DNA from 2 places in the Bacillus sp. ISL-47 genome. Region 1 is predicted to be linked to the other one. Evidence: a T-box and tRNA genes for the amino acid it is inferred to sense, from the RefSeq annotation. Region 1 holds a T-box; the other holds one or more tRNA genes.
The links. A T-box is a leader RNA that pairs with one kind of tRNA and senses whether it is charged. The one in region 1 lies ahead of tyrS (tyrosine--tRNA ligase), so its partner is inferred to be a tRNA-Tyr.

Region 1 (18,014 bases):
AATCAGGACTTGACTAAAGGGATAGTGGAAAAAGCGATATGACTTGCTGTTTGCAGTTGCGGGCATCTGATTTTTGCCTTTTATGCGTCACTTTTTTGTTTTATGAATTAATTTCGGATTTTTATGCTTCACTTTTCTTTTCTTATGAATCACTTTCGCTGCTTTTTGCGTCACTTTTCAAATTTATGCGTCACTTCCCGGTCTGATCACGTTTGCTGGCTTAGTATCAGTTTTACAAATTTTCTTTTGCCAGCCTGAAGGACCAACCCGTCTGTTATTTTCACGGTTAGCTTGACATCGCCCACTTTTTCACCGTTTAAGCGGATGCCGCCATTGGCAATCATTTTTCGGGCTTCGGTTTTGGAAGGCAGCAGACCGAGTTCGGCAATCAAATCGGTAAGGGGCATTTCATCGGCACCCTTCCATTCAACCTCTGGAATATTTTCGGGCATGGCCCCTTTTTGAAAAATCGTTCGGAAATGCTGTTCGGCTTTTTCCGCTGCTTCGGAGCCGTGGTACATGCGGACGATGGTTTTTCCCAGCTGCATTTTGGCGTCTCGCGGATGAAGAATGCCTTCTTCCAGCTGCTCGGCGATTAGTTCTTTATCAGGAACCGGCAAATCTGTTACAAGATTAAAGTATTTTGCGATCAGCTCATCCGGAATGGACATCGTTTTGCCGTACATATTATTAGGGTCTTCGTCTACACCGATGTAATTGTTTTTTGATTTGGACATTTTCTCTTTTCCGTCCAGGCCTTCAAGCAGGGGCAGAAGGATGACCACCTGTTTTTCTTTTTCAAAATGCTCTTGAAGATGGCGGCCCATCAAGACATTGAAATGCTGGTCATTGCCGCCAAGCTCAACATCGCTTTGAAGAACAACCGAATCGTATCCCTGCATCAAAGGGTAGAAGAATTCATGGAGCGATATCGGCTTTCCGGCAGCCAGACGCTCTGAGAAGTCGTTGCGCTCAAGCAAACGGGCTACTGTAATGCTCGCCGACAGGCGGGTGACATCCTCCAGGTTCAGATCTGCGAGCCATTTTGAATTGTAGTGAAGATCCACTTTTTCCATGTCGAGCACTTTGCTGAACTGCTCGAAGTATGTTTTGGCATTATGCTTAACCTCTTCTGAAGTCAGCTGTTTGCGAGCGGCAGACTTGCCTGTCGGGTCGCCAATTTTTCCGGTGAAATCGCCAATGATCAGCTGGATGATGTGGCCGTTTTCCTGGAACTGCTTCAATTTGTTTAATACAACCGTATGGCCAATATGGACATCAGGGGCAGAAGGATCAAGCCCCAGTTTAATTTTTAATGGCTTTTTTTGAAAAATGGATTTCGCAATTTTATTTCTCAATTCCGCTACGGGAAGGATTTCCTGGACGCCATTGCGATAAATCTCCAGCTGCCTCTCCACTTCCTGGTTCTGTTCAGCCGTCAGTTTTTCAATAAAATTCTCCATGCCCCTCATCCTTTCTTTTTTATAGCTTTAATACAAAAGGCTCTTTTCGTATAGATTGTTGTTTTTGGACTATAAAGCTTGCCCGTTGATTTCCGCTCCAGTCACGCAGCGAACCGCGGGGAGGAACGGGAGCCTCCTCGGCGTTTCACGCCTGCGGGGTCTCCCGCTCCCTCTCTTCCCGCAGGACATTGAATAAGCTTCCTCGAATAAGCACCGCACGAAGAAAATGCGAATGCATTTTCGAGGATCAAGTGCCTTCCACTCCAATCAACTCAGTAATTAAAACTAGTTTGTAAGCAACAAACTTTGCGAAAACAGCCATACAAAAAACCACGCCCCTAATGAAAGGGACGTGGTTAACGCGGTACCACCCTTTTTGAAGATTGCTCTTCCACTCAGCGGAATAACGGTCCATGCCGTTCCTTGCTACTGCCGTTCACAAGGAAAGTTCCAGAAGGTAATTCACGCTTATCTTTGTACTGATTTGCACCACACATCAGCTCTCTAAAACAGGGAGATAAGCAGCTACTGATTCCTGTCATTACATTTAAATTTGAAATTATTTTCATCATTTTAGCGGATTGGGGAGTAATGTTCAAGTAGTTTTTCAAAAAAGAGGATACAATGTGCGGGATAAAAAAGGGGATTGAAAGGATACTTAGGCTGCTTGAGAATTATTTCATCCCCATGGACTTTTGTATTCTGCGAATTTCTTTTTTGTTATTCCATGTTTCTTTTTCGAGAATTTCCAAACTAACTTCCTGGGTTTCCATTCGCTCCTTTAGTTCACCAAATTCCTTTGCATTTTGAAGTCTGAACTCACTCATTTCAGCCTTTAATGCTTCTTGGCCAGAAATTAAAGCACCAAGCAGGCCGGTATGTTCTTTCTGTGTAATACCCTGAAGGTTAATGGTTTCCCCATGTTCCTTCAATGTTTCTCCCTGCTCCTTTAGGGTTTGGCCTTGCTCCTTCAAAAGCCCACTATGTTCCCTTAGCGTTTCGCCTTGCTCCTTCAAAAGCCCACTATGTTCCCTTAGCGTTTCACCTTGCTCCTTCAAAAGCCTACTATTTTCCCTTAGCGTTTCGCCTTGCTCCTTCAAAAGCCCACTATGCTCTCTTAGCGTTTCGCCTTGCTCCTTCAAAAGCCCACTATGTTCTCTTAGCGTTTCGCCTTGCTCCTTCAAAAGCCCACTATGTTCTCTTAGCGTTTCGCCTTGATTCTTCAAAAGCCCACTATGCTCCCTTAGCGTTTCGCCTTGGTTCTTTAGTGTTTGTCCCTGCTCCTCCAGCAGCAAGCCATGCAAGTCCAGGTTTTCGTTGATCTGCTCCAAAGCTTTAAGTATTTCTCGTTCCATTTTTTCACCTCCTCCTGTTTTTTTATTATATCATTCCAGAAATAAAACATATACAAAAAACAGGGACATTCAGCCTATGCAGATGCCCCTGTTCCTTCCTTCTATCTTGTTAAGATAATCGGTCCTTCTTTTGTGACGATAACGGTGTGTTCGCATTGGGCGACGTGGCTTTTGTTCGGTGTGACGAAGGTCCAGCCATCGCTCATTTCTCTTACTTCTTCGTCTCCGCTTGAGATAAACGGTTCGAATGCGACAACCATGCCTTCTCTTAACAGCTGCTTATCCCATGGATCAAAATAGTTTAGGATGTGATCAGGCTTTTCATGAAGAGAGCGGCCGATTCCGTGTCCGGTCAGGTTCATAATAACAGAGTAACCGTTGTTTCTTGCGACTTTTTGAACGGTTTTTCCAATCAGGCTTAGCTTGCCGCCGGGCTTTATTTTTTTGAGTCCTTCTTCAAATGCTTCCTTGGCTGTGTCACAAAGCTTCTGAAGCTTTTCGTCCTCGCCGACTACAAAAGATAGGCCAGTATCTGCAAAATAGCCGTCCTTTGATCCCGAAACATCGATATTTACAAGGTCACCTTCTTTAATGACACGGCTTCCTGGTATCCCATGCGCGACTTCTTCATTGACACTTATGCAAGTAAAGCCCGGAAAATCGTATTCTCCCTTAGGACCCGAGATGGCTCCATGCTTTTCAAAAAGCTCGCCTGCAAAATCATCAAGCTCCTTGGTTGTGACGCCAGGCTTTGTTTTTTCAATCATCGCATCGCGGATGTCTGCGACAATTTTGCCGATTTCCTTCAGTTTTGCTAATTCTTCTTCATTTTTAACAATCATATTGAATCCTGCCTTTTCTTTAGTTGTTATTTCTCTATTATAGTCTAAATGGAGTGCGCTTAATAAGAATTCGCATTATCCCTTGCTAAAAAAAGCTCCCGCCTATTCAATCAAACGTTTGATTGAATTGACTCAACCCCTGGCCAGATGGACTTCCAGCTCTTTTTTTCAATTCGCTGCCTGTAGATCTCAGCCAGCTTTTCATTTTCTGCAAAATAGGGTGTCGGCTTAATTTTCAAAGCAAGCAAATCTTCAATTCCGCATGGTGCGGTTAAAATAACCTCGTTGTGCTCATTAAGCTTTAGGCCGAGGGCTGTCGCTGTTTCCGGGAATTTTGAGATGGCATCAACTGATGAAGAGTATGGCGGAAGGTCATTGACGAGGTGCATTCTTGCTTCATTTTTAACAGACCACGGCACTTCCGGCATACGTGAGAGCAGCTTTGATTCGAGTTCTTTTTCTGTATCTTCGCGAAGATTGCTTCTATCAAAGTATATGACATCCACATCCGGCAAGTGAGTTCTTTTGCTGAAGACTTGCAGAGCATCCCAAACCTTTGCTCTGACAAAACCGGCGCAAACCCACCAGTCAGGCAGATTTAACGACTTCGCAGCATAAAGAATGGCCATCATCCATTCGTCCTCTCTGACCAGATTCACGATATCCTTTTCCGTCTTTATTAACATTTTTCTGTCTCCAGTTCACGGATTGAATGCAGTACACGCCTATAATAGTAGTCCTCATGGGGAACGAAATCTTTTTTTGTTACCTGTCTGCGGACCTGGACTCTTTTTCCATTACTGATTTCAAATCCTTCTGACGCAATGGAATCTTTACCGTTAAACCATAGCTCATAGAAATCATCCATGGCGATCCGGACAACTCCAGATACCTCTTCAAGCTGCGGAACGAATTCATCGAGCCGATGATGGCTGCGATATACAAAAACATGGGCTAATTCTTTGTCGATAAAATTTTCTTTTTCCGCGCAATAATCAATAACGCCGAAGGGAATGAGTTCATCGAAAGCAACACTAATTCCCAGTTCTTCTTCTACCTCTCTAATGCCATCCATGACAGATTCATGGCTTAAAAGATGGCCAGCTGCTGTAATGTCCAAAAGGCCGGGATAATCCTTTTTGATCTTGCTGCGGTTCTGAAAGTAAATACAATCCTGGTTCTGTTCTTTGCTGATGAACCAGCAGTGGAAGGTCTCGTGCCAGTAGCCTTTTTTATGTACTTCTTCGCGTGAAGCCACACCGATTTGCTTCCGGCCTTCATCAAAAATATTCAGAAGTTCTGTTTCCATTTGCGTTGTCCCCCTTCTCTAATTAGCAATAAAATCATTAAAAATATCGAGCGGATCTGCTTTATATAATTCACGGTAACTCCGGATCTTCTGCTGCTCAGCATACTTGCGTACCATTTTATAAGCAAAACAATAGCCCGCGAATACTGGGATATCCATTTCACGATTGCCAAAACAGATTTTGCTTTTCAGAACATCGTCTGTCGTATCTATGTTATCCTGTGCAATTTTCTGATAGGCCTTCTCGGCTTCCTCTGTAAGATTTTCTTTCCACCAGCGTTTGTCATCATACAGTGAAAGACTGAAGTATTCAGCACCTCCCTCCATTTTATACCAATCAGCCAGTGAAAATGTATTCAATGTGAGATTATAAATTGGATTTTCCGGAGAAGCATGGTGCATTTCGTGGGCCAGCATATACTTGAAGAATTCGCGATCCGGTTCAGGCGGGATGGCCATGATAATCGTATCCGCTCCTATGGTATAGCCATTTGTCCAAAGGGATTGATCGTATTGTTGAAACCAGGGAAATGGAAGCGCCGGCACAATGGTAATGGAAAGGTTTTGGAAATGAAGATGTTTTTCCACCTCCGTTATGGTTTCATGGATGGTGGTTGATATCTCCTTTGGATTCCAGCTATAAGAAAGAATCTCAGCCTCCGATAGTGTTTCAAATTTAAGCAACTGAAATCTCCCGGCAAGCTGATCCCAATCCTGCATCCATGACGTTTTGCTGAAAAGAGGACTGAGCTGGGTTTGGAGCCAGTTTTTCAAGTTATCCCGGCTTTCTATTAATTTGGCAGGAGTGATTTGATTGAGAGTATAGACCATGGCTCTTGGCTCCTTTTTAATTGGTTTTATTATCCATACTTAGGTACACTAGAGGAAATGATTATTCTGGGAGGTTTAGGATATGGGCTGGGCTGAGTTTGGAAGAGTGAAAAATGAATATAATGAAACATTTAAAGAAATCGATGAAAAGCTGCTGCAGCTGATCAAGAAAAGAAAAGCCCATACGAAAGGAAAGCGCTTTTTCCCTTCGGCGGACCTGATGGAAGAGTGGGCAAAGAAATATGATATGGACGTTCCGGAAATCGGCTGGTTTTTTAATAGTCTGGATGACCGGAGCTATCCGTTTATTCCGGATGAGCCTGGTGAAATCCTGAATGTACTGCCAATTATGAGAAAGTCTACTGTTGATGATTTCGACTATGTGCTGACACATGCTATGCAGCACGAAAATTGCAGTGTCGTTACCCTTGAAATCAGTTATAAAGATAAAGACGAAAATATTGGCCACTTGATCCCCCGCTTAATGCTGGAGGTTAATGGCGAAGCTGATTATCACGTTAGGAGGCATGGCTCCCGCGGAGGCGGCGGGAATACGCAAATGTCGTTCCTCGTCTCTCCGGCTTTACCTGAAGACTTGGACCAAATCAACTTTGCGCTCATTCCTTATTTTATACCGATGGAAAACCCTCCTAAAGAAGTAGTTCTTGATAAAGAAGTCTTTTTCACAAAGGGGTAATGGGCAAAAAGGATACTCAGGCTGATGGGTATCCTCCTTTATTTTCCGGATTGGTTTTTATAGTTGCGCAGGATCATGCCCGTTGATTTCACCATCCCGAATTTCTCATAGTAGGGCTGGAGGTCAGGGTCACACATGATATCAATCATGTAAATATCATCAAGCTCTTCAAGCATATATTCAACAAGCTTTTGACCGATTCCTTGCTGCTTGTATTCAGGAAGAACTTCAAGAAGCGGAATATACGCGGATAAAACACCGTCGCTGATCGCGGTTATGAATCCGATGACTTTATGCTTTTCCTCGTCAACTGCCAACATGACTTTTGAGCTGTTTTTTTATAGCTGAAGATGCTTATCGGCTGAAGGCGGATTTGGCCATCCGTCAAAAAAGCCTTGAAGCATATCTGCTGTAACCTCTTTTAAATCCGTTTTAATTTTTATCACATAATCAACTCCCATACGCACAGCACAATTGCATTTTGATATCCTTTCGACATACATACTGGAAAAGCCTTTGGAGAGTACTGAAAAATTGCATACGGGCCATTTTTAATTTTCTCTGTAATCTATTAAAATAAAGGTTAATGAACTTGGGTAAAGGGGCCATGCCGAATGTTGGAGCTGCTGATTACGATGCTGGAACGGCTTGGAATCATTGTTACGATTGCGCTGATCGTGACAAGGTTCCGCTTTTTCAGAGAAATGATATATGGCGAACGATTAAAGAGGCAGCATCAGTATAAGGCGATCCTCTTTTTCGGATTTTTCGGGATCATCGGCACTTATACGGGTCTTTCCTTCAATACCGATACCCTCCAATTTAATCGCTGGGCATCCGAGCTTGCCTCAGATGAAGCCATTGCTAATTCGAGGGTTATAGGGGTCGTGCTCGCAGGCTTGCTTGGAGGATACAAGGTCGGAATTGGCGCCGGGATCATTGCCGGTCTCCACCGTTTTACACTTGGCGGATTTACAGCGATGGCCTGCGGTTTGGCTTCCATTGTAGCAGGACTGCTTGCCGCCTTTTTTCGTAAAAAGAATGAGCATGTGAAGCTTTCATCTGCTTTTTTCATTGGAGCTGTGGCGGAAGCTGTACAAATGCTGATTATTCTTGGCATCTCCCGCCCTCTGGAAAAAGCGGTTGCGCTTGTAGAGATGATCGGCATTCCCATGATCATAGCAAATGGCCTTGGGAGCGCCCTTTTTCTCCTTATTATTAAAAATGTGATCAATGAAGAAGAAAAAGCAGGCGCCTTTCACGCCCAAAAAACACTGCGGATTGCAGACCAAACGCTTGCCCATCTCCGCAAAGGCATCAATCATGATTCTGCTTTAGCCGTCTGCAAAATCTTACATAAAGAGCTCCAGGCGAAAGCCGTAGCCATTACCAATCATACGGAAATTCTTGCCCATGTCGGCCTCGGAGATGACCATCACCGTTCCGGAAGCGCGATCCAAACGCAAATTACGCGGGATGTAATTCAGCACGGGGAGCTGGTGGTTGCCAATGACCGGACCATCCACTGCCGGGAAGAAAGCTGCCCTCTCGGCGCGGCTGTTATAGCTCCGTTAAAGCTTCGGGGTGAAACGATTGGAACGCTGAAGTTTTATTTCAGCTCAGAAAAAGAAATTAATAATCTGGTGATGGAACTAATATCCGGGCTAAGTGTGCTTCTTAGCAATCAGCTGGAAATCGCAGAAGCTGACAAAGCGTATCAGCTGGCAAAGGAAGCCGAAATCAAGGCATTGCAGGCACAAATTTCACCGCATTTTTTATTTAATTCATTGAATACGATAGTATCTCTTGTCCGGATTGAGCCTGCCAAAGCACGGAAACTGCTCGTATCTCTATCCCATTTTTTACGGCAAAACCTGACGGCTACCACGGTCAGCGTTACAACACTCGAGCAGGAATTGAGACATGTCAAGGCGTACCTGTCAATTGAAGAAACCCGGTTCGTCGACCGGCTGGAGGTTATCTATGATATTGAGGAACACATCCTTTTTGAAAAAATCCCGCCGCTTACGCTGCAGCCGATTGTTGAAAATGCCGTTAAGCATGGGATTAAGAATATGGATCAGGACTGTCTTATTAAAATTACGATTAAAAAACAGGACGGCATGACGATGGTAAGGGTAGAGGATAACGGCCAGGGCATGAGCAGGGAGAGAGCCGAGCAGATTGGCAAAGGAACCCTGCAGTCCGAAACGGGATCGGGGCTTGCGCTTTATAATGTAAACCGCAGGCTCACAATGATGTTTGGCGATGAAGCTTCATTAAAAATAAACAGCACCTTTGGCGATGGCACAGAGATTCATTTTTCCATTCCACAAACGGAGGAAGTTGCAGATGGACAGAGCGATACGAACTTTAATAGCTGATGATGAACGATACAGCAGGGATGAATTGAGACACTTACTGGAGGAGTTTCCTTCGATTCAGGTGGTTGGTGAAGCTGATACTGGAGAGGCCGCGGTAATGAAGGCCATCCAGCTTCAGCCGGATGTTGTCTTCCTTGATGTGGAAATGCCAAGAATGAATGGGATGGAAGCGGCTAAGTCGCTAAAAGAGCTAAAGAAAGTCCCTCATATTATTTTTGCGACCGCCTATCCGCAGTTTGCTGCCGAAGCCTTCCGCTATGAGGCAATCGATTATTTGCTGAAGCCCTATGACGAAGAACAGCTCGAGCAAACGATCAGGCGGATTGAAAAGCTGATCGGTCCAGGAAAAGAAACGGAAATCAATAAACCGCCCGGCAAGCTGGCGGTCGAAGAAGACGGGGAAATCCTTTACCTGGAGCCTAAAGATATTTTGTATATTTACAGAGATGAAAAAGTATCACGGATCATCACCAAAAACAGAGAATACGAAACCAAAACTCCGCTAAAAGATTTGGAAAGCCGGCTCCTTCCCTTCTCCTTTTTCAGGATTCACAAAAGCTATCTCGTGAATCTGGATTATGTGACCCGGCTGACTCCATGGTTCAATGGAGCCTACCAGCTCGAAATGGAAGGCCGGGAGGAAATGCTGTCAGTGAGCCGGAATTATGTGAAAGCATTAAGGGTGAGATTAGAGCTGTAAAAAGCATCGGGAGTGGTGCTTTTTTTGTTTTTGGGCTGGATGGATTGTGAATGAGTCTTGCTGCAGGGCTTTTGGTGTCATGACTCGTTTGAGCTTTGATTTGCGGCGTAAGTATCGTTTCCCTATCCCTTTTACACGCATGAAAAACGAACCGCCCGACAATATGTGGATATCCTCCATCCTTTTTAAATCCCGCCTGTGGAAAACCAATCTTTCCATTGCTAACCTCAGAATATGTGGACATGTCAGTGGATAACAGGTTCTAATTGCTGGAAATGAAGAATTTTGTCGAAATTCTTATCCCCTCTCCTGCATCTTAATCCTCCTTTTCTGCATTTTAATCTTCATTTTTTACATCTTGGACACAAAATGTTCAAAAACTATTTTTCTATTTTATAATCTATGTAAACGCATTCATTTTATTTTTTTAATAAAGGGGGATTTACCATGATTACATTTCTAGCCGGTATTGCTCTTTTAATTATCGGATATTTTACGTACGGAAAGTTTGTGGAAAGAGTATTCGGTGTTCAGGAAGAGAGATCGACTCCTGCCTATACGCATCAGGATGGGGTTGACTATCTGCCGATGAGCACGAAGAAGAACTCGCTGATTCAGCTCTTGAATATTGCGGGTACAGGTCCTATTTTCGGACCGATTCTGGGGGCGCTGTACGGTCCTGTCGCATTTATCTGGATTGTGATTGGCGCGATTTTCGCTGGTGCTGTCCACGATTATTTAACCGGAATGATTTCCATCCGCAACCGCGGTGCCCACTTGCCGGAGCTTGCAAGCAAGTTCCTTGGTAAAGTTATGAAGCATGTTGTGAACGCTTTCGCTGTGCTTCTTCTGCTATTGGTTGGTACGGTGTTCGTTTCAACGCCTGCTAGCTTGCTTCATGTTTTAATGGACGGCAAGGTTGCACTTGGCATTATTGTCGCTGTGATTTTTGCTTACTATATCCTGGCTACTTTAATGCCGGTTGATAAGATTATCGGACGCCTTTACCCTTATTTCGGTGCTTTGCTTGTCATCAGTGCGCTTGGAGTAGGGATCGGATTACTTGTTAAGGGAGCACCAATTCCTGAGTTATCCCTAAGCAACTTCCATCCTGATAACTTGCCTATTTTCCCATTAATCTTCTTCACGATTACATGTGGGGCACTTTCAGGATTCCATGCGACACAGACACCGATTATTTCTCGTACGACGCAGCGTGAAAAGCAAGGACGTAAAATTTTCTACGGCATGATGATTGCAGAAGGTGTTATTGCGATGATTTGGGCAGCTGCAGCGATGAGCTTATTTAACGGTCCTACCGGATTGAATGAATTATTGGCAGCAGGCGGTCCTGGAGCAGTTGTGAGTGAAGTATCTACTATGATGCTTGGTGCAGTAGGCGGTACGCTTGCCGTTCTTGGTGTCGTTGTTCTTCCAATCACATCCGGAGATACTGCTTTCCGCAGTGCGCGTATGATTATTGCTGAATACCTAAACATTGCTCAAAAGAAAATGTCCAGCCGTTTGTGGATTGCTGTTCCTCTTTTCGTAGCATCTTTCGTTCTTACGAAAATTGACTTTAACCTTTTGTGGAGATACTTCAGCTGGGCTAACCAAGCAACAGCCGTAATTGCTCTCTTTGTAGCAGCGATGTATCTGTACATCGCAAAGAAGAACTACTGGATTGCCCTAGTACCAGGAACTTTTATGCTGGTGATGGTGATCACCTACATCTTAAACGCGAAGATTGGGTTCGGTCTTCCAATGAATATATCCTGGATTGGCGCTGCAATCGGATCGGCAGCACTTGTGGCCCTATTCTTTAAAGCAGCAAAGAATGCACGAAGAAACAACTTCCCTCTTGATGATGACGTTTCTAACTGGAAGGGTGCAGCCTAATGGGCTGCTGCAGTCCTAACTTTCGGGAAACCGTTAAGGAACAAGAGGAAAAGGTAAATAAAAAAGGCAGTGAAAAGATTCCCTTGCTTGTTAAGATGGCTATGGTCATCATAACCGCAGGAGGATTGCTGGCAGCTTTTCTTTTATAGCTAAGGCTCTGTTAAAGCCATCTTAATATTAGCACGTGTTGATTGGAGCGGATGGCAGGAGATCCTCGAAAATGCATTCGCATTTCCTTCGTGCGGTGTTTACTCAAGGAAGCTTATTCAAAGTCCTGCGGGAGAAGCGAGTCAAAGGGAGACCCCACAGGCGCTAAGCGCCGAGGAGGCTCCCTGACCGCCCGCGGAAAGCGAGGGAATGGAGCGGAAATCAACACCCAAGTTTAACAGAGCCATAACTAAAAAAGTGCACGTCCTAAGCGTGCACTTTTTCCTATATAATGGAATTAGAGTCATATAAGGAGGGAATGGAAATGAGAATTTTAACTGTAGGAGCTGGCGCCATTGGCGGCTATTTTGGCGGAAGGCTATTGGAAAAAGGCGAGGATGTTACCTTCCTGGTGAGAGAAAAAAGAAAGCAGCAGCTTGAACAGGATGGACTGTCTGTCGAGAGTATCCACGGAAACATGAAGATCGCAAACCCCAAAACCATTACAGCTGGAGAAAAAGCAGAGGATTTTGATGTGATTCTTCTTTCCACCAAAGCATACCATCTGCAGGGAGCGATTGAGGATATTCGTACATATGTTAGCGAAAAAACAGTGATTCTCCCCCTTTTAAATGGTATTGCCCACATGGATGCGCTGACAGCGGCCTTTGGAGAAGAGAAAGTACTTGGCGGGCTCTGCTTTATCGAAACGACCCTTGATGAAAACGGAAAAGTGATTCAAACAAGCCCGATCCATGACTTCATATTCGGCGAACGCTCAGGTGAAAAAACAGAGCGGATTCTTAAGCTGCAAGAAGCTTTTTCTGGTACAAAAGCGAACTTCCGGCTTTCTGAAAAGATTGAGCAGGAGATGTGGCATAAGTATCTTTTCATTTCTACCCTCTCAGGCGTTACATCCCTTTTCCGCTCTCCCATCGGGCCCATCCGCGAACAGGAATTCGGGTTAGCCACCATAAAAGAGGTGCTGAAAGAAGCTTCAGCCGTTATGAGAAGCATGGGTGCTCCGCTCGCTGAAGGCATTGAAGAGGCACAGGTACAAAAGGTAAACGAAATTGGCTACGAGATGAAATCTTCCCTGCAGCGGGATATGGAAAAACAGCAGGGAATTGAAGCAGACCATTTCTTTGGGTATTTATTAGAGAATGCTAAGGAACTAGGCTTGGAAACGCCTGTAATAGCTGCGGTGTATTCGAACTTGAAGGTTTATGAGAAAAATAGTTTTTGAGCTGGCAGGTGCTTACTTACAACTAAAAATCCGGGCAGGATTTTCCTGCCCGGATTTTTAGCTTTATTATTTCTTGCTGCTGTTTGTATTGTAGTAGAACTTAGCGGTAATTGAGCCATCTTCATTTTCTTTAATATCTGTTACATGAATTCCGGAGTCAGCTGGTGTTGCGCTATAGCCTTTCCAGAAGTAGTAAGAACCAGTGTGAACATTGCCGGAAACAGGTGTGATCTTGCTTCCTGTTTTGAAGAAGTCCCCAGCGTCTCCACGGTTAACGTATTTTTCAAGATCATATTTGCCGTCAGCCTGAAGAACAGATAATCCATAGTGTGTTACTACAGTACCGTCACTCGCCGTTTCAGTCTGGTTGTATTGGAAGCGCTTGTTCATCCAGTTTTCCACATTGTTCGGACGGAAACCGGCACTTTGGTATAGTTCAATGATGTTTTCATCCACATGCCACGCTACCAAACCATGAGCATCTTCGCCCTGGCGGATGAAGCCTTTATTGAATCCATCCTGCTGTACGTTTTCGAATAAGAAGTATTCAGTACCGTTTGAGCCTGGTACTTCCATTTTTACGATGCCGTTGTCAGCGGTTGCTTTGTTGATTGGAGGCAAAGTGACTTCTAGAACACCATCTTCAGGTTTTACTTCAATTGGATTTACCCAGCCTAAGAAAATCTTAGAGAACGGATCAAAGTGAGCCGGTGAGTTTCCGCCGTATTCAGCTTTATTAGGATAACGCAACCAGGATCCCCCAGCCATCATAGAGTAGTTACCAACACCTTCAGAAGTGTAAACTGTATCATAGAAATCAGGCAATCCCAGAGCATGTCCGAATTCATGGGCATATACCCCTGTTTGGGCCGGGAATGGACCAGTTTTTGCTTCCTCTTTGTAAGAGTTGGTAGCAGCATCAAATCCGGCAACGTTACCGCCGATTCCTGGCTGGATGTTATAGTTGTTGACAACTACGTCATCGTAAGTCATATCTTCCTCAATAGTTTTGTCAATCCATTCGCCTTGGCTCATGCCCTCATACACATCTGCTGGTTTGCCAGTTTCATAGTATTTGCCATAATATAATGCACTTAAGAGGCTCCACTTGTGAGACCAGAACTGTGCTGGATCACGGCTAAATTCCGCTCCTGTACCTTCATGGATTACAAAAATATTAGGAACTTCTCCATCTACAGCATACTCCGAGAAATCAACCTGCTCGTCAGCAGCTTTCAGTAAGTCTCGGATGAATTCACCTGTATGTGCGTCTCCATTAACATTTCCTAGTACATATTTGCCGTTTTCAGCATATTTGCCTTCTTGATCTAAATAGTAGGAAGCGCCCTTTGGCATCTCTACCCATACAAATTCTGTATTTTCTTTACGAACCAAGTTGGTTTTACCATAACTGGATTCTTTATAAGCATTTTGCATTGTGCGGTCCTTTGGAACCTCTGGACCATCATATTGCTTGAACTGCTCAAGTTCATACGGATTATACTCTGTACCAAAGATTAAATCTTCATAGTATTTTGCTGGAACTTGCCCAGGCATATCCCCAACCGGCTCGTCTCCATCCTTATACTTGGCTAAAAGAACAAGGACTGGAATATCTCCTGTCGCTTCCTTATAAGCAACATGGTTGTCCCCAGGCTGCTGGAATTTTGCCCCTGCCTTAGCTGCTTTTTCAGCCGGGTCTACCTTTGATAGGTCAATCCCTAATTCTTTAGCTTTAGCAGCAAGCTCTGGCGCAGCCCCTACATGGTCTGCCAAACTAATTTGATATTTGCTCTCCTGCTTAGCCTGTGTATCTGCCGGTCCCACTCCTGCAAAAACGGCACTTCCAGCTAAAGCGAGGGATAATGCTGATGTTGATAGAACTTTTAACAAGTGACTCACTCCCCTATTTATTTCTGTACTCTAATTATTTCTATAATCTAAATAGTATAAAAGATTCAGTATTTTCTAAATAGGAAGAAAGGATGGTTTAATAGAAAACTTCGTGGTCCTAAAGACTTATTTTTCTGAAAAGTTACATGCAAAAAGATCATTTTCTACGTTAAATTTCATTTATTAGATTAATGATTTATAATAGAGGGATCTGTAAATAAAGGAGATTCTAACATGACTCATATAGAAGAAAACGAAAGAAAAAAGATTAGCCTTAAAGAAGCGATGAAACAGCAGCTTGAAAGCAAAAAACAGAACCAGGCAGGCGGAAAGTTTAATAATAGCCCTGTGAAATCAGCTAAAACATTAAAGAGCCAACAAACGAAGAAAACGAATAATCAGCGGAAACGGACGGGTGTGTAATGAATGGACAAAATCGGGCAAACATTGCCCCTGGAAACAAAGTGAAAATTGTACTAAAAAAGGATCAGCGAACGGGAACTCTGACTGAGGGGACAGTAAAAGATATTTTAACGAAATCGCCTACCCACCCTCATGGAATCAAGGTGAGGCTAGTGGACGGCCAGGTAGGCAGGGTGAAGGAGATTTTACGCGATTAAAGACCATCTTCTTTTAAAAAAATGAATCCCTTGACATCTGGATTTTTTTACATGGAGGGAAATCTTGGTTACACTGATCAAACCTTTACTGGTTAATATAACGATACTATTTTCTTTTACTTTTAATGGGAATTTGTTTTTTCCTTTCCAAACAAAAACCCCTCTTACATTAAAACAAAAATTAATTTATGGACTTCTCGGTTCATTCGGCGCCCTTTTGTGCATGTTTTATCCAATTGAAACCTTGGGTGAAACACATTTTGATTTAAGAATGGTCGCCATCATGATCGTCACGCTGTATGCAGGCTGGCTGCCTGGATCCATCGTGCTTGCGAGTGTTGTCATAACGCGCTATTTGATTGGCGGGCAGTTTATCAATATTGGTATTCTGGTTTCGGTATTAGCCTTTATTGTTTCCTTTGCTCTAAGAAGGATCTTCCTGGATTCGAAGCACAGGGTCTTTGCCGGTACCTTGATTGCACTCTTATATTTTTACCTTTATATTTCTATCTTGGCTTCTGCCGTCATTTTTTTGGATACTTTTTTTTACCTGGTTTATTTTATAGCCTTTTATATCACGTTTATCTCGCTGATTTTTGTCATCGAAAATTTGTTCAGGATTAATAAGCAAATCAATGAAATGATGTATGTTGATAAGCTGACTATGGTTGGCCAGCTTGCAGCGTCCATTGCCCACGAAATCCGAAATCCTTTATCCACTGTCAGAGGATTTATTCAATATCTAAGCCAGGATTCATCTGATGAAAACTTAAAAAAGTTTTCGCCGCTTATTTTGGAGGAGCTGGATCGAACCAATAGCATCATTACGAATTATCTTAAAGTCTCTAAGCCTGAAAAGTTTCACCTTTCAAATGTTCCTATGCATGAGGTGATTCAGGATTGTGTCCTCCTTATGAGGCCGCTTGCTTCCTACTCCAATGTTGTGATTGATTATGATGATAGCGGCCCTTTTTATGTGCAGGGTGATGAGCATCATTTAAAACAAGCGATTATGAATGTTATTAAAAATGCGATTGAATCGATTCCAGAACAGGGATACGTTAAGATCCGCACACTTCCGGATTATTTTAAGAGCGCTGTTGAAGTAAAGATTGAAGATAATGGCCGCGGGATGACCCCCGAGCAATTGAAGCATATTGGGCTGCCTTTTTATACAACGAAAACGAAAGGCACGGGCCTTGGCAGTATGGTTACAAATAAAATTATCCGCGAAATGGAAGGTTCCATTGAATATGAAAGCACTGTCGGCAAAGGGACAACGGTAAGGATTGTTCTCCCCTTGTTAAAGACGGAAGCATGAAAAGAGTGCCTGCTCAAATGAGCGGCACACTTTTTGTTGTTTATATCAAGCATTGAAGGCCATTCAATCAAACGTTTGATTGAATTATCATCCAAGTCTGCCCTGTGCTGCTGGCTGATATTTTCTCATTGGGCCCTTAACCAGAACATCCCGCATATACAGATAGCCATTTGGATTTGTTTTTTTCAGCAGTTCAAGCAAATATGTAATATCATCCATCGCCCGGTGCGTCTGGCTGTCCGCAATCTGATGCGATTGCAAAAGAGTCAGCAGCTTGCTGTTTGTAAAACCATAGTCCTTCCACGGAACGCTTCTCATCGTACAATACCACTTTAATTCATTTACATCTTCAGGATACATCCGGTACAGAAAGCTCCTGTCAAAGGATGCATTATGTGCAAATGCAGCGTCTGCATGATAGAAAAATTTCTTTATTTTCATATCATCAAAGCTTTTCCCGCTGACAGCTTCATAGGGGATGCCATGGACTCTGAAAGCGCGGCTGTAATTGTTTTTCGCCGATTTGCTGAGGGGCTCTCTTAAAAAAGAGGCCTTGTCCTTAATATCAAGAATCTCCCCTGTATCATAACGATAGGAAAACAGCTTCAAAGCAAGCTCTATAATTTCATCGGAATTCGGCCCAAGTCCCGTCGTCTCCACATCCAGCAGCAATCCCATTTTTTCCTGGTTTCTCATGGCCAGCCTCCTCTATCCATTTTTTTATTAAGCATATAATAGAGGAGTGCTGAATTCCAGCAGAACCACTCTCTTATATTTTTTTATTATTCTTTAATCGATCCACATAATCCGCATGATAGTTTTGATGCATATATTCACGGTTCTTCATGGAATAAAAGTAGCCAGTGGCTAAGGATAAGAACGCAAATAGAAACCCAACACCAAAGCCGAAATTATGATAGCCCATTACGATGCTGATGATGGAAGTAAGCATTAGCGTCAGCAAAATATAAAATAAGATATTTTTGCTTTTCAAGGCGCTGCCTCCTTTGTTTAATTTTATATTTATTTCAATGTTTTTGTTAATAGAATCCACAATCATTATACCAAAAACGAATCTAATCCACTGCTTTAATCGTATGAATAGTAATAGCATGTAAGGAGGTTTTTACCATGGTGGGGCTTGTGATTGTACAGATTGCGGTCATTGCACTTTTTCTGGTCCTTGGATGGGCCGTCCGTTTTAAAAAGGCTTACTGGCTGATCTCAGGATTTTCATTTCGGCCTGAGGAAGAGAAAAAGAGGTTAATTGAAAACGGATATCCACAAAAAACGGGCAGCTTGCTGAT
Region 2 (7,155 bases), on a different contig from region 1:
GGAAGTTAAGCTTCTCAGCGCCGATGGTAGTTGGGGGCTGTCCCCCTGTGAGAGTAGGACGTTGCTAGGCGAACCCCAAACGGGGTATTTATTTTGCCAAATTATGAAATGGCCCCTTGGTCAAGCGGTTAAGACACCGCCCTTTCACGGCGGTAACACGGGTTCGAATCCCGTAGGGGTCACCATTTGGAGGATTAGCTCAGCTGGGAGAGCATCTGCCTTACAAGCAGAGGGTCGGCGGTTCGATCCCGTCATCCTCCACCATATTCTTTGGGACGAGCTACTTGCTCCTTCACAAAAGTATGAGCCATTAGCTCAGTCGGTAGAGCTTCTGACTTTTAATCAGAGGGTCGAAGGTTCGAGTCCTTCATGGCTCACCATTTTAATTTAATATTGCGGGTGTGGCGGAATTGGCAGACGCACCAGACTTAGGATCTGGCGCCGCAAGGCGTGGGGGTTCGACTCCCTTCACCCGCACCATTTTTAAGCGGAAGTAGTTCAGTGGTAGAACATCACCTTGCCAAGGTGGGGGTCGCGGGTTCGAATCCCGTCTTCCGCTCCATTATTTTGCGCCCGTAGCTCAATTGGATAGAGCGTTTGACTACGGATCAAAAGGTTAGGGGTTCGACTCCTCTCGGGCGCGCCATAAAACGGGGAGTAGCTCAGCTTGGTAGAGCACTTGGTTTGGGACCAAGGGGTCGCAGGTTCAAATCCTGTCTTCCCGACCAGCGACACTTTTTTTATAAACCATGGGGCCTTAGCTCAGCTGGGAGAGCGCCTGCTTTGCACGCAGGAGGTCAGCGGTTCGATCCCGCTAGGCTCCACCATGAAAATTTAATCATTTTGGCGGTGTAGCTCAGCTGGCTAGAGCGTACGGTTCATACCCGTGAGGTCGGGGGTTCGATCCCCTCCGCCGCTACCATTATGATCTTTGATCTTAATATTTCGGAGGAATACCCAAGTCCGGCTGAAGGGATCGGTCTTGAAAACCGACAGGCGGGTCAAACCGCGCAGGGGTTCGAATCCCCTTTCCTCCTCCATTATTTTAATACTATTATCGCGGGGTGGAGCACGCCCGAATAAGCTTCGAAGGAATTACTTCAGCGCAACGATTGAGCTGCTGCTTGAATAATCTTTCTGAAATCGGGGCGGTACTTCATTGAATAAGCTGCGAGATGAAATGCTAGATGTGAGCATAGAAAAATCACATAAATACTATTATCGCGGGGTGGAGCAGTCCGGTAGCTCGTCGGGCTCATAACCCGAAGGTCGCAGGTTCAAATCCTGCCCCCGCAATCTGGTCCGGTAGTTCAGTTGGTTAGAATGCCTGCCTGTCACGCAGGAGGTCGCGGGTTCGAGTCCCGTCCGGACCGCCATTTTTAAACTAAATAGATAAATGGCTCAGTAGCTCAGTCGGTAGAGGATTTTAAAAGAATGCAGCTGCGAAGCTTTAGCATCATCGAATGGCATGCTTTTAAAATCTGCGACAAAGAACGCAGGGCTTTGAAGCACAGCTATTAAACTTTAGGGTAATTAAATTAATACGGCTCAGTAGCTCAGTCGGTAGAGGATTTTAAAAGAATGCAGCTGCGAAGCTTTAGCATCATCGAATGGCATGCTTTTAAAATCTGCAACAAAGAACGCAGAGCTTTGAAGCACAGCTATCTAACTTTAGGGTTATTAATTTAATACGGCTCAGTAGCTCAGTCGGTAGAGCAAAGGACTGAAAATCCTTGTGTCGGCGGTTCGATTCCGTCCTGAGCCACCATATTTCCTAAGTCTTTTCAGACGATGGAGGGGTAGCGAAGTGGCTAAACGCGGCGGACTGTAAATCCGCTCCTTCGGGTTCGGCAGTTCGAATCTGCCCCCCTCCACCATTTATATAGGGGTATAGTTTAATGGTAAAACGAAGGTCTCCAAAACCTTTGATGTGGGTTCGATTCCTACTACCCCTGCCAGTAGGAAGATGGCGGTTGTGGCGAAGTGGTTAACGCATCGGATTGTGGCTCCGACACTCGTGGGTTCGATTCCCATCAATCGCCCCATTTTTCTTTTAAAAGAATCATTAATGGGCTATAGCCAAGCGGTAAGGCACCGGACTTTGACTCCGTCACTCGCAGGTTCGAATCCTGCTAGCCCAGCCATTTTTAAGGCAGCATAGCCAAGTGGTAAGGCAGAGGTCTGCAAAACCTCCATCCCCGGTTCAAATCCGGGTGTTGCCTCCAAACAATGTAAACGCGGGTGTAGTTTAGTGGTAAAACCTCAGCCACGAGCAATGCTCCCATGAATCAACATCGAGTTGCCTCGACGCATCAGCTTCCTGAATAAGCTTTTAGAGGAAGAGGCATGCAAGGGCAGGAAATTATATAGTAGTTTTAATATTAATTATATATGCGGGTGTAGTTTAGTGGTAAAACCTCAGCCTTCCAAGCTGATGATGAGGGTTCGATTCCCTTCACCCGCTCCAAAAATGGGCCTATAGCTCAGCTGGTTAGAGCGCACGCCTGATAAGCGTGAGGTCGGTGGTTCGAGTCCACTTAGGCCCACCATTATACATACCATTTTTAACCTAATCCTACACGGGATTAGGTTTTTTTGTTTACATTGTTAGAAAGATGATGAAGGGAAATCATTTGTTAAGAAAAGCCTGTCTTAGGAAGAGACAGGCTTTTCTATTATAGAATTTCAGCTTTGCCGTTCCAGATAAAAATGGAAGTGAAAAAGTGAAGAAGAAGGGAACGAAACGAAGTGAATCGTGCCGCTGGGATCGGAAAAGCGAAGGTGAAGGGAATTAATCGGAGAATAAAGGGACCCGAATATGAACGATTTGTGAACAGTGCAAAATTGAATATATGTATTTAATTAGTTTGAAAACGGCGTAAAGCGTTGATAACTCTGAGGATTTTTAGATAATGGACCTAATTTTTAACGGGAAAGTTGTGATATAAGTGTGATGCAGTTCACTTTTGTGAAAAACGTTCTCAATTATGATATAAGTAACAAAAACTTAAGGGGGATGATGGAAGGTGGAAACGAAAAAAGTGATCCAGGGGGGCAAGGCAGCAAAGGAGCATGGCACGCTGAAGGGGACCATTTTTTCAGTAACCGTTGTGGGGTTAGGGATCTTTGTTACGTATCTAATTGTTTATGGCCTGTATATGGCCAGATTATAGGGGGGATTAAAAATGATGCATCGCTCTGAGAAGATATGGCTTTTCTTAAGTTTTGGGATGATTATCGGATTTATGCTCATTACGGGTTATCAGACATTTGCTTTAGAAATGGGGCCGCCAAGCTATGGGGAACGGATTGATCCGCAAAAAGTGGATGAAACAGCACCGTTTGACCAGCCTGGCATCAAAAAGATTGGTGAGAATGAATATGAAGTGGTCATGACGCTGCAGGTGTTTAGTTTTACACCAAACGAAATCGAAGTGCCTGCCGGATCAACCGTTCATTTTACACTAACTTCTAAAGATGTCGTACACGGGTTCCAGGTTGCAGAAACCAACTTGAATGCCATGGTGGTTCCTGGCTATGTGCAAAAGATTACTCAAAAATTTGATAAGCCAGGTGAATATTTAGTTTTGTGCAACGAGTACTGCGGTGCCGGGCACCAAATGATGAGCACAACGATTACGGTTAAATAAAGGGGGGAGAAACAGTGGAAACCATTATTAACAAGTCAGGGAAGACACAAGTTTTTAGGGAAAAAGCAAATAAAGTCATGGGCATCAGCCTGGAGGATGCGAGATTAACGAAATCATACCTATCTGTAGCCTTCTTAGCCATCCTGCTGGGCGGATTGCTTGGATTATTGCAAGGCTTGAACCGGGCAGGGATGCTTGAATTGCCGGTTTGGCTTAACTACTATAAAGTATTGACTGCACACGGACTCCTCTTGGTAGTCGTACTGTCCGCGTTCTTTACAATTGGTTACTTCTATGCGGGATTATCCCATACATTGGGCGGCCTGCTTCCGAAGGTCAGAAAGATGGCCTGGATCGGTTTTTGGATGAAGATTTTCGGATTTGTATTAGCTGTTATTCCTATTTTAATGAATGAAGCATCTGTCATGTATACCTTCTACCCGCCAATGGCAGCTTCACCCATTTTCTATATTGGCTTGGTATTTATCGTCTTAGGGGTTTGGATGTGCGCATTTGGTGCCTTCATCAATGTGGCAAGCTGGAGAAAACGCAATCCTGGACAGCATATTCCAATTCTCTCTTTCTTTGCAACAGGTGTGTTTGTACTCTTATTCTTCGGAAGCCTTCCGGTTGCAATTGAAGTATTTACAATCATCCCGTGGGCTTTCGGCTGGGTTGAAACCATCAATGTCATGGTTGCGCGTACGCTGTTTTGGGCTTTTGGCCATACACTCGTGAATATCTGGTATTTAACAGCGGTTTCAGCCTGGTATGTGATTGTGCCGAAAATCATCGGCGGGCACAGATGGAATGATCTTTTAACAAGAATTGTGGTCATTGCACTCGTTATTATGAATATTACCGGTGGATTCCACCATCAGATCATTGACCCTGGTATTTCTGAGCCTGTAAAATACATGCACGTGTTTATGAGTTTAGCAATTGGCTTCCCATCCTTGATGACTGCTTATGCGATGTTTGCGGTATTTGAACGTACAGCCAGAAAGAAAGGCGGAAGAGGTCTTGTTGGCTGGTATAAAAAATTACCTTGGGGCGATGTCCGTTTCCTTGCACCATTTATCGCGATGGCAGCCTTTATCCCTGCCGGAGCGGGCGGTATTGTCCAAAGCACAAACCAATTGAATCAGGTTGTCCACAACACCATGTGGATCGTGGGCCACTTCCACTTAACACTTGGCATGTCTGTTGTGATGACATTCTTCGGCATCAGCTACTGGCTTGTTCCTTATGTGTCGAAAAGAGTGCTGACACCGCAGATTAACAAGTTAGGTGTTATCCAAACGATTATTTGGACCATCGGTATGATCATCATGTCTGGAGCAATGCACTGGGTCGGATTATTGGGATCACCAAGAAGAACTTCTTATTCCACTTATTTTGACAATGCAACGGCTCTAAGCTGGGATCCATACTTATTCTTCCTGGCGATCGGCGGAACTTTGCTAATGATCGGTGTGCTTATCCAGGTGTATGCAGTATTCTACCTCATGTTCTTTGCACCAAAAGGAAACACTGAGTTCCCGGTAGCGGAAGTGGAAGAGGATGCAGCGCCAACACCAAGGTGGACAGAGCGCTGGGGCTTATGGATTGTGTGCATGCTTGTTCTTGTCGGCATGGCGTATGTCATTCCGCTCGTTGACTTCATCGTTAATGCGCCTCCGGGTTCACCTCCATATAAGACCTGGTAAGGAAAAAGAGATAGCTCGGATGGCTGGGCTGCCTCTTTCTTTTAGGCTGTTTTCGCAAAATTTGCTGCTATTTAAATAAATTTTGTAAAAAAACTTGGTAAATAAGGTTAGTTGATTGGAGCGCAAGGTGCGAGACTCCAGCGGGAGGAGTGGGACAGGTGAGACCCCACAGGTGCTGCGCGCCGAGGATGCTCACCGCCCGCCCCGCGTTCGCTGAGCATCCTGGAGCGGAAATCAACTACTCCTCACAACTAGTTTAAAAGTCAACAATCTTTTAGAAAAGAGCCGGTTTTTAAAGGAAGTGATGAACATGTTTCCAAAGAATAGAACAGCTTTATCCAGCTTAATTGTATTGTTATTCGGAGTGGCCTTGTTTTTTATTGGCACAGACGGCTTTCAGGCCTTTACAGCAGAGTCTGCCCGTGTGAACCAACTGATGGATGAAAAGCCTCAGTTTCCGGATGTTATGCTTGAGGACAATAAAGGAAGGACCTACTCTTTTTCCGAGTTTGAAGGAAAGTATGTGTTTATTACCTTTTTGTATACTTCATGCGGAACGGTTTGCCCCGAGCTTGAGGTCAATATGTCTGAAGTGTATAAGCGGATTCCAAAGAAATACATCGGAAAGGACATCCAATTCCTCAGCATTAGCTTTGATCCGGAGCGGGATGATCCCGAGACACTTGATACGTATCGAAAGGCATTTGGCAGTGACGGGGAAACGTGGAGAATGGCGAGGATTCCGGACCAGCAGGAGCTGAAGTCACTATTAGATCGTTTCGGTGTCATCGTTATTCCGGATGAGTACGGAAATTTTGCCCATAACTCCGCCTTCTATCTGGTGAATCCTGAAGGGCGATTAATGGAAGTCATGGATTACACGCTGATTGAGGAAGCGGCGGATCAGGTAACGGATATTTTAGAGAGCGGAGGGAAGAAGAGATGAAGCAATCAGCCTATGGTTTCTTGCTGCTTCTTGCTTTAATGCTCCCGCCTGTCGCCGATTTGCTGGAATCCATCATGATTACCCATATGCATATGCAAATGCCGATGCTGGTGTTTGCGGGATTTCTGATGGCGAAGTTCTTTCAGCAGCGTTTTCCTCAGTTTTTTGAAAAGTGGAATGAAAACGGCGTTCCGGGCATTCTGCTGTTTACCATCATCATGGTGTATTGGTCCCTTCCAAGGACGATGGATGAAGCCTTGACGCTGACAAGTGTGGAAGCCTTTAAATTCATCTCTCTGCCATTTTTGGCAGGAGTGCCATTGCGGGACAGCTGGCCAAAGTTAAGTTCTTTCGGGAAACATGCTTTTATTATATTTTTTACCGTAGTATTCCTGGCGTTGGGATGGCTGTATATTTGGTCGCCTGTGCAGCTGTGCAATAACTATTTGGTGATCGAACAGATTACATTGGGATGGGGATTTATCTCTACAGCATTTGCTATGGTCGTTTACTTGGTTTATAGCTATTTTATGGATTTTTCGAAGTATGAATAAGAGGATGCCTGCTGCCCAATTTGGCAGCAGGTTTTTGATTGGCTTAGGAGCTTGCCAAGAGAGTTAGGTGGTATTAGGCCACAAAACCATTCATATATATAGATGGGAGTGTGAAAATCAGGGGGGATAACATGGCGGATCCAATTGTTGCAAGATCGCTGGACGAAATTAAATTTTGGTCCAGAATTATGAAAGAGCATGCCTTATTTTTAAGTTTGGGGTTTACTTATGAACAGAAACAATTAATTGCCGAAGCCCAGCAATTTATCGCTCTTTTTGAAAGAATAGAGGAAAGG

Region 2: it encodes a tRNA-Tyr, which carries the amino acid that the T-box ahead of tyrS (tyrosine--tRNA ligase) is inferred to sense. The anticodon was not compared.

The regions. Positions count from the first base shown of each region.
Region 1 covers NZ_JAGGQS010000013.1:14,630-32,643, reverse strand. The annotation lists gene tyrS (tyrosine--tRNA ligase) at 207-1,463, opposite strand; T-box leader at 1,807-2,014, opposite strand; gene J7I93_RS05620 (hypothetical protein) at 2,138-2,818, opposite strand; gene map (type I methionyl aminopeptidase) at 2,920-3,660, opposite strand; gene J7I93_RS05610 (nucleotidyltransferase family protein) at 3,771-4,346, opposite strand; gene J7I93_RS05605 (NUDIX hydrolase) at 4,340-4,969, opposite strand; gene J7I93_RS05600 (DUF2268 domain-containing putative Zn-dependent protease) at 4,988-5,800, opposite strand; gene J7I93_RS05595 (hypothetical protein) at 5,883-6,497, shown strand; partial or broken gene J7I93_RS05590 (GNAT family N-acetyltransferase) at 6,536-6,958, opposite strand; gene J7I93_RS05585 (sensor histidine kinase) at 7,112-8,881, shown strand; gene J7I93_RS05580 (LytR/AlgR family response regulator transcription factor) at 8,850-9,581, shown strand; gene J7I93_RS05575 (carbon starvation CstA family protein) at 10,029-11,480, shown strand; gene J7I93_RS05570 (hypothetical protein) at 11,480-11,629, shown strand; gene J7I93_RS05565 (ketopantoate reductase family protein) at 11,953-12,873, shown strand; gene J7I93_RS05560 (M6 family metalloprotease domain-containing protein) at 12,940-14,775, opposite strand; gene J7I93_RS05555 (hypothetical protein) at 15,001-15,189, shown strand; gene J7I93_RS05550 (YwbE family protein) at 15,189-15,386, shown strand; gene J7I93_RS05545 (ATP-binding protein) at 15,451-16,707, shown strand; gene J7I93_RS05540 (exonuclease domain-containing protein) at 16,795-17,403, opposite strand; gene J7I93_RS05535 (hypothetical protein) at 17,477-17,701, opposite strand; gene J7I93_RS05530 (DUF3784 domain-containing protein) at 17,839-18,014, shown strand, end outside.
Region 2 covers NZ_JAGGQS010000050.1:144-7,298, forward strand. The annotation lists rRNA gene rrf (5S ribosomal RNA) at 1-70, shown strand, start outside; tRNA gene J7I93_RS17425 (tRNA-Glu) at 111-185, shown strand; tRNA gene J7I93_RS17430 (tRNA-Val) at 189-264, shown strand; tRNA gene J7I93_RS17435 (tRNA-Lys) at 305-380, shown strand; tRNA gene J7I93_RS17440 (tRNA-Leu) at 396-480, shown strand; tRNA gene J7I93_RS17445 (tRNA-Gly) at 488-562, shown strand; tRNA gene J7I93_RS17450 (tRNA-Arg) at 570-646, shown strand; tRNA gene J7I93_RS17455 (tRNA-Pro) at 652-728, shown strand; tRNA gene J7I93_RS17460 (tRNA-Ala) at 752-827, shown strand; tRNA gene J7I93_RS17465 (tRNA-Met) at 846-922, shown strand; tRNA gene J7I93_RS17470 (tRNA-Ser) at 948-1,040, shown strand; tRNA gene J7I93_RS17475 (tRNA-Met) at 1,223-1,296, shown strand; tRNA gene J7I93_RS17480 (tRNA-Asp) at 1,300-1,376, shown strand; tRNA gene J7I93_RS17485 (tRNA-Phe) at 1,693-1,768, shown strand; tRNA gene J7I93_RS17490 (tRNA-Tyr) at 1,794-1,877, shown strand; tRNA gene J7I93_RS17495 (tRNA-Trp) at 1,885-1,958, shown strand; tRNA gene J7I93_RS17500 (tRNA-His) at 1,970-2,045, shown strand; tRNA gene J7I93_RS17505 (tRNA-Gln) at 2,070-2,144, shown strand; tRNA gene J7I93_RS17510 (tRNA-Cys) at 2,152-2,225, shown strand; tRNA gene J7I93_RS17515 (tRNA-Gly) at 2,394-2,467, shown strand; tRNA gene J7I93_RS17520 (tRNA-Ile) at 2,473-2,549, shown strand; gene J7I93_RS17525 (hypothetical protein) at 3,027-3,173, shown strand; gene J7I93_RS17530 (cytochrome c oxidase subunit II) at 3,186-3,650, shown strand; gene J7I93_RS17535 (cbb3-type cytochrome c oxidase subunit I) at 3,665-5,359, shown strand; gene J7I93_RS17540 (SCO family protein) at 5,670-6,305, shown strand; gene J7I93_RS17545 (hypothetical protein) at 6,302-6,859, shown strand; gene J7I93_RS17550 (DUF2935 domain-containing protein) at 6,991-7,155, shown strand, end outside.